2 linked regions of the Acidicapsa acidisoli genome follow. The protein of the gene in region 2 binds, or shares a complex with, the protein of the main gene of each other region. Links are inferred from orthologs where the notes say so. Each region holds a gene or a part of one and is shown on either strand. Other genes may lie near its edges.

Region 1 (3,221 bases), 540 kb from region 2 along the record:
AGAAAAGAGATGTCGCGGGCCTGTGCATTGATCCCGTCCAGATCATCCGTCATGTCGCGCGTCGACACCCCTATAGACGGGCTTGCAAGAACGACGTAGCCATGACTGGCAAGATACTCGCACAGATCTGCATTCTCCCACGAAACGGAAGAGTCGCCGGGAGCATAGATAAGAATGGGATAACGCCCATCTGCCGGCTTCGCCTCTCGCACCGCCCAAAGCGGAGTGTCGAAGGACGTCTTCAGCAACGAACGCCACCGATTCTCTTTCTCATCTGGCGCTTTGAAATGGATCTCCGTGTCCGCCAGTTGGCTATAGTCGCCAACCGTCATCGGTTCTCCCGTGCTTTTCAACGATGGATACCAGATCAGTGTCTGCAGGGGACGGGCGTCCTCGCCCGCAGCGGGCTTTGATGGAGCCTTTGGGGAAGCGGGATAGGTACGTGAGCGATCGTACTGATCGACGACCCTCAACCCTACCGGATACGGTCCGGGCTTTTGCCGGAATTGGAATGAGGATGTTTGTGAAAGCGCGAATACGGAACCAGAGCATATAAATAATGCAAGAACGACAGTTTGGATTCGCGTTTTCAACGTGGCATTTCTCCCGATCTAATATACGGCTCGCGAAGCTGAGAGGTTCTGAAAGGCTAAACAGGATTCCCTGCCAAATCAACGAATCAATCCCCGGAAACGGGCTTCACTTCGGCCATCATCTTAGAAGTCCTCGTACACGGCTGCATGAGGCCAAACGCTGTAAGGACTAGCCACATAGTGAAGTCCAGTGTAGGGGGATTAATTGTATTCGGCGCCATGAAGACGAACTGCATATTACTCATCTCAGCCATAGGTCGGCTAAGTAATCGCGTTCGCTACATACACTCCAGTTCCCGCAGCTTCCGCTCTAGTTGCAGAATCTCCTGCGAGATACGAATGTTCTCCATCGAGTTACGATCAGTGGCCATATCCACAACCGCCCGCTTCTGGCCGATCGTCCATTTCAGCGCCTGAATCTCCAGATCCTTCACGATCTCTAGATCCTGCTCGTGCGTGCGGATATGCTCTCCAGGCTCCAGAAAGACCTTGCGCAGCAGCACCCGCTGCTCCTCCGTCGCTCCCGTAGCCTCAATATCCTGATTCTGGCGTCGCACCACAAGCTGCTCAAACAGCCCGGCAGGTAGATTCTGCAGCACCTGCTGCTGCCAGTCCGCCCGCGCCGCAACCTGCATCTTTTCGTCGAAATCGCGCAGGTTCGCGTGCAGCTCCTCGTACTCCTCCGGCGACTTCTGGTCGTTGCACGCCGCCTCGATGAAAAACTTCTCAAAGGCCATCAGCCCGGCCCCGGACTGGCTCTCCGCACGAGCTTCGATATGATCCTGCCGCTTCAGCGCAGCCTGTCGAATCTCCTCCCGCAAGACAGCCGAGTCGATCCCGAGCTTCTGCGCCGCGTCATGCGCAAACTGGTCCCGCTCCAGCTTCTGCGGAATCCGCCGGATGTGCGGCATCAGGTAGTTCATCGCCTTGATCTTCGCATCGGAGCTTGCGCCGGGAAAATTCTGCCGCGCCCGATCGATCAGATAATCCGACTGGCGGCGCGCCCCGCGAATCGCTGCAACGTACGCCTCCACGCCTCGCTCGCGGATGAAGCGGTCCGGGTCCAGACCGCCGTCCAGGGTCACCACCTTGATCGTGAATCCCTCTTCCGTGAGCAGCGAGATAGATTTCTCCGCCGCATTCGCCCCGGCTGCGTCCGGATCGAAGTTCACCACCACATTACCCGTCTGGCGTCGCAGCAGTCCGACCTGCTGCTCGGTAAAAGCAGTCCCTGAAGTTGCAATCACATTCTGAATGCCGCGCATAAAGACCGAGATGCAGTCCATCTGGCCCTCCACCAGCAGCGCAAACTCCATCGCCCGGATCTGAGCCTTAGCCTTGTCGAGGTTAAACAGCACCTGCCCCTTGGAATAGAGCGGCGTTTCCGGCGAGTTGATATACTTCGGCCCAGCCTTGTCGCCCGTATCGAGCGTTCGCGCCGTGAACGCGATGACCTTGCCCGATTCATTGCAGATCGGGAACATCACCCGCTTGCGGAAGCGATCGTAGAGCCTTCCCGGCTGCGCAGCGCCCGTCCCATCGCCCTGCTCCTTCCAACTGAATAATCCCGAGGCTCGCAGCGTTTCCGCGTCGGCCATTGGGGACAGCCGGTCTCGCAGCCCGTTGAAGTTATCCGGCGCATATCCCAGCCGGAAGAGTTTGATCGCCTCCGGCGCAACCCCACGGCCTGCCAGATATTCGCGAGCCAGCGCGCCCTCCGGCGATTGCAGTTGCTCCTGGAACCACGCCGCCGCAGTCTCGTGCAGGTCGAGCAGCTTGCGCCGTTGGCTGGCTTCCGCAGCCTCTTCCGGACTGTTGTACTCGCGTTTCGGCAGCGGAATCCCGCACTTCTGAGCCACTGTGCGCACAGATTCCGGAAAGCTCTGGTTCTCGATCTTGCCGACAAAGCTAAAAACGTCACCAGATTCGTGACATCCAAAGCAGTAGAAATACTGCCGCGCGGCATTCACCGAAAAAGAAGGCGATTTTTCCTTGTGAAATGGGCAAAGCCCCGTAAACCTTTGCGCCCCGGCCTGGCGCAGGCGGATATATCCGCCGATCACTTTGACAATGTCAGCCTGCTGTTTAACGGTTTGTGCGAAGTCGGACACGGACAGGTTTCAGAATAGAACCTGAGCGCGTCTCGCCCCGATGTGCAAATCCTGCTCAGAGTATCGGAAAATGCAGGTCATCTACTCTTTATCGCATGTAAACTACACAAAAACAAACACTTACACGCACAGATCGGAATTTCACATACCCGTCAGCCGAAACGTGGAAATCCCACGTCCCGGCTGAATGCTAATTATCAAACGCTACACGGACTCGGCTACGATCTTCGCCAGGTTAACGGCGAGATCGAGAATCTTCTCCATCACCTCACCAGCCTGCTTGAGCTTGGCCTCTCCGGATGTGGCGATATCTTTCTGGCGGAATTGCACACCTTCCTCCGGTCCGCCGAAAAGCAGCAGCAGGCTTTGATGCATGTCGGTTGGAACCTTGAAAGAGTAGAGGGTTTCGCCAGTTGCGTGATTCCGGAATTCAAGGGAATCCGTACCATCCCCATTACCCACGCGGTTGACGCGAAGGCCGCGCCCAGGGTCGCCCTGAAGCCTCTTCTCATTGCCG
Region 2 (3,307 bases):
TGAACGCTTCCCTCATGCGCAATTGCATATCCACTCCGCCGGCAATCTCGGCAGCCAAGGCGATCAAGACACCTCGTCTGCCGATTCTGGCATTAGGTCTAAGTTGCAAGGAGCTACTGGTTGGAACTGTTGCTCTTGTCGCTTTTCGAGAACAGCGGAATGTGGAACGGCAGCTCTGCGTCGGACTTCGTTTTCGCCTTGGATGCCTTCTTTCCCGGCGCTTCTTCGCGCAGTAGCGTGCGCTGAGCGTTCAGGCAGACCCAGTTTCCGTGCTGGCGCTGGAAGACGTGTGTGAAGACGCCCTTTTCCTCGACCATGTTGCCGTTGAGCTTGTGGGTATAGGTATACGTTCCGTTGGCCACGGCCACATCGCCCAACATGCGCACCGTGATTACCCGCGCATCGGTTGTCGCCGTCTTGTCTTCCTGGTTGATCAGGGAGACCACCTGCTGGTTGCGGGTAGTGATGTCGCCATTCGCGGAAACGTTGACAAACAAAGGCGATAGCACCAGCTCCAGGCCATACTGATCGCGCTGGTTCAACGCATTGTCCCAGGAGTCCTCAATCTTCTGCAGCTCTCGAATCTCAGGCGACTCCGCCGAGGTGGCCGAAGTAGCTGACCCAGCGGCAGCCGGAGTCTGGGAAAATGCAGCGCTGGAAGACAGCGAAAGGACAGCAAAAGCGGCAAAAATGGCGGATTTCATAAACGATTACCCCTATAGACCATGATAGAACGCCGCAGGTGAGCCAACTTTTCGTACCCGGTTATGCACCCTCATCCACACTTTCCACACGCCGCCCATTCCGTACACTCTAGAAATGGCCGCACCATCCAGCTTCGCCCCCGGTTTCGCATCAGATTCCGGCCTTCCATCCAATGTCTCCGCCGAAAAAATGATCCTCGGCGCCATCCTGCTCGAGAACTCCGCCATCTCCGAGGCGGAAGAACGGCTCACCCCCGAAGATTTCTCCCTGGACTCGCACCAGCGCATCTACCTGCGCATGACCGAGCTCGGCGGCGAAGGTCACGCCATCGACCTCGTTACCCTGGCTAACCAACTGGCCAAGTACAAGGAAATCGAGTCCGTCGGCGGCGTCGCCTATCTCTCCTCGCTCACCGAAGGGCTACCGCGCCGCCCGGTCATCGAAGAGTACATCCGCATCGTCAAGGACAAGAGCCTCCTGCGCCAGCTCATGCTCATCTGCTCGGCCGCTATCGCCCGCGCCGCAGACCAGAGCGAGACTGCGCTCGACGTTCTCAACGCAGCCGAATCGCAGCTCATGGTGGTCGGCGAAAAGAGCATCACCAAGGGTCTCGCGAGCCTCGAAGAGATCGTCGCCGGGTCTTTCGGCAGCATCGACAACCTCTACAGCCAGGCCCGCGAAGTCACTGGTCTCGCTACTCACTTCACCGAGTTCGACAAGATGACCTCGGGTCTGCAAAAAGGCGAGCTCATCATCATCGCCGCCCGCCCGTCGATGGGCAAAACTGCGTGGGCCATCAACATCGCGCAAAACGCCGCCGTGCAGGGCGGAGCCGTCGTCGCCGTCTTCTCGCTCGAAATGTCCAAGGAAGCGCTGCTTCGCCGTATGCTGGCCTCGCAGGCATGGGTCGACCAGCGCAAGCTGCAAACCGGCTTCCTCGGCCGCGAAGATCAGGCCAAGCTCAGCCACGCGCTCGAACAACTGGTTGAGTCCAAGGTCTTCATCGACGACACGCCGGGCATCTCGCTCGCCGAAATGCGCGCCAAAACCCGCCGCCTCAAGCAGGCCAACGGCGGCAAGATCGACCTGATCGTAGTCGACTACCTCCAGCTCATGTCGGCCAGCCTGCCCAGCCAGGGCGGCAAGAAATTCGAAAACCGCACGCAGGAAGTCTCCGCCATCTCGCGCGGTCTCAAAGCCCTTGCCAAAGAGATGGATGTCCCTGTCATCGCGCTCTCCCAGCTATCGCGTAACAGCGAGCGCCGCGGCGACGACAAGAAGCCGCTGCTGAGCGATCTTCGCGAGTCAGGATCAATCGAGCAGGACGCTGACGTAGTTACATTCATCCACCGCGAGAGTTACTACAACCGCGACAAAGAAGAAAACCCCGAAGATAAAAACAAAGCCGAAATCATCATCGCCAAACAAAGAAATGGCCCGACGGGCACGGTTGACTTAGCGTTCCTGAGTCAATACACGCGGTTTGAGAATCTGGATACTGTGCACGGAGATGGCGGCTAGTGCGCAGTCCCGTTCTTAATGATCCACTGGTCAGATAGCGAGTGGCCAGAATCTTAGTTAGTTGTAAGGCAGAAGCCGCTCAATCAAGATATCTTACTTCGTCTTCGGAGTATTTGCATGGGGATAAAGGAAAAGTTCTCTCTACGTCAACGAAAGCTCAAAGGCCAAGTTTCAGATGTTTTCATCTATGACCACTTGCCGAGAGCCCTGCGGTCGCAGATTTGCCATATTTTGGCAAGGTGTTTAGGGGCCGAGCAGCGCGACTATGTCGGAAAGAACCGCGCCTATCGGGAGCTTCGACAAAAGATGGCCGAGGAGCTGGGCGTCTTCAATATTGGCAATCCCCTTCGCGGAGATGACGCCGCCATCATGGAGTTTTTCAGAGATGATGCAACTGACGAAGAGGCACTAGATTTAATAGAGACTGCATTTAACTACGCTTTAGAGAGGAACGGGGATTGGCAGTGGCGACAGGCATTCTGTGTAACGGTGTCAATGGACGAAGCTATTAACGATCTAAATAGACGCTTTTTGGAGCATCAGGTCGGCTACACGTTTCTGGGCGGCGAAACTCCTCAACTCATTAAACGAGACAATGACCATTTGCATCAGGAAGCCATTCTACCGGCGCTACGTTTGCTACATGAGGAGGGATTTGAGGGCGCCAACGATGAATATAGGAAGGCTCACGAGCATTATCGCCAAGGCAATCAGAAAGAATGTTTAAGCGAGTGCCTAAAGGCATTCGAAAGTACGCTGAAGACCATCTGTAATCGCAGAAAGTGGGAATGTAAGCCTACAGATACTGCAAAGCCCCTGATTGACATCTGTGTGGACAACGGGCTCTTTCCTTCTTTTATGGAGAGCCACCTCGGAGCGATCAAAGGAGCACTTGCGACCGCTATTCCGACAATTCGAAACAAGATGGGGGGCCATGGGCAGGGCGAACTGGCCGTAAGCGTGCCGCAGTTTTATGCCGAGTATCTCCTACATGAGACTGCCGCTACGATTGTGTTCTTGGTCGACGCCTATAAAGCAATGGGATAGATAGAATTCAAATTTCTAAAAATCTTTGGAGCCT

What was found.
Region 1: the proteins of dnaB (region 2) and dnaG are in contact, whole or in part, in a crystal structure (PDB 2R6A), measured with the Geobacillus stearothermophilus proteins. The link is inferred for Acidicapsa acidisoli from one-to-one orthologs. Residues at the interface, in WP_033016901.1 of Geobacillus stearothermophilus: Ser13, Glu15, Ala16, Gln18, Glu91, Leu92, Asp94, Ala95, Val96, Pro97, Thr98, Ala99, Ala100, Asn101, Tyr104, Tyr105, Ile108; in WP_049624496.1 of Geobacillus stearothermophilus: Lys456, Leu457, Leu458, Pro459, Ala460, Asn463, Ala464, Leu467, Leu535, Leu536, Ile537, Ala538, Gln544, Glu545, Asp548, Tyr549, His552.

Annotation. Positions count from the first base shown.
Region 1 is NZ_JAGSYI010000001.1:1,031,361-1,034,581, forward strand. What follows is about bases 289-3,191. They hold dnaG (DNA primase), read right to left. Parts: upstream 2,705-3,191; coding sequence 872-2,704; downstream 289-871. Other genes in these bases: OHL23_RS04145 (dienelactone hydrolase family protein), read right to left, coding at 289-332; OHL23_RS04155 (hypothetical protein), read right to left, coding at 2,909-3,191. In the rest of the region: more of OHL23_RS04145, read right to left, coding at 1-288; more of OHL23_RS04155, read right to left, coding at 3,192-3,221. UniProt on the Escherichia coli protein: RNA polymerase that catalyzes the synthesis of short RNA molecules used as primers for DNA polymerase during DNA replication.
Region 2 is NZ_JAGSYI010000001.1:1,567,438-1,570,744, forward strand. The notes cover bases 34-3,022. They hold dnaB (replicative DNA helicase), read left to right. Parts: upstream 34-819; coding sequence 820-2,226; downstream 2,227-3,022. Other genes in these bases: OHL23_RS06280 (cytochrome c3 family protein), read right to left, coding at 34-67; OHL23_RS06285 (nuclear transport factor 2 family protein), read right to left, coding at 114-704; OHL23_RS06295 (STM4504/CBY_0614 family protein), read left to right, coding at 2,344-3,022. Outside these bases: more of OHL23_RS06280, read right to left, coding at 1-33; more of OHL23_RS06295, read left to right, coding at 3,023-3,273. UniProt on the Escherichia coli protein: The main replicative DNA helicase, it participates in initiation and elongation during chromosome replication. Travels ahead of the DNA replisome, separating dsDNA into templates for DNA synthesis.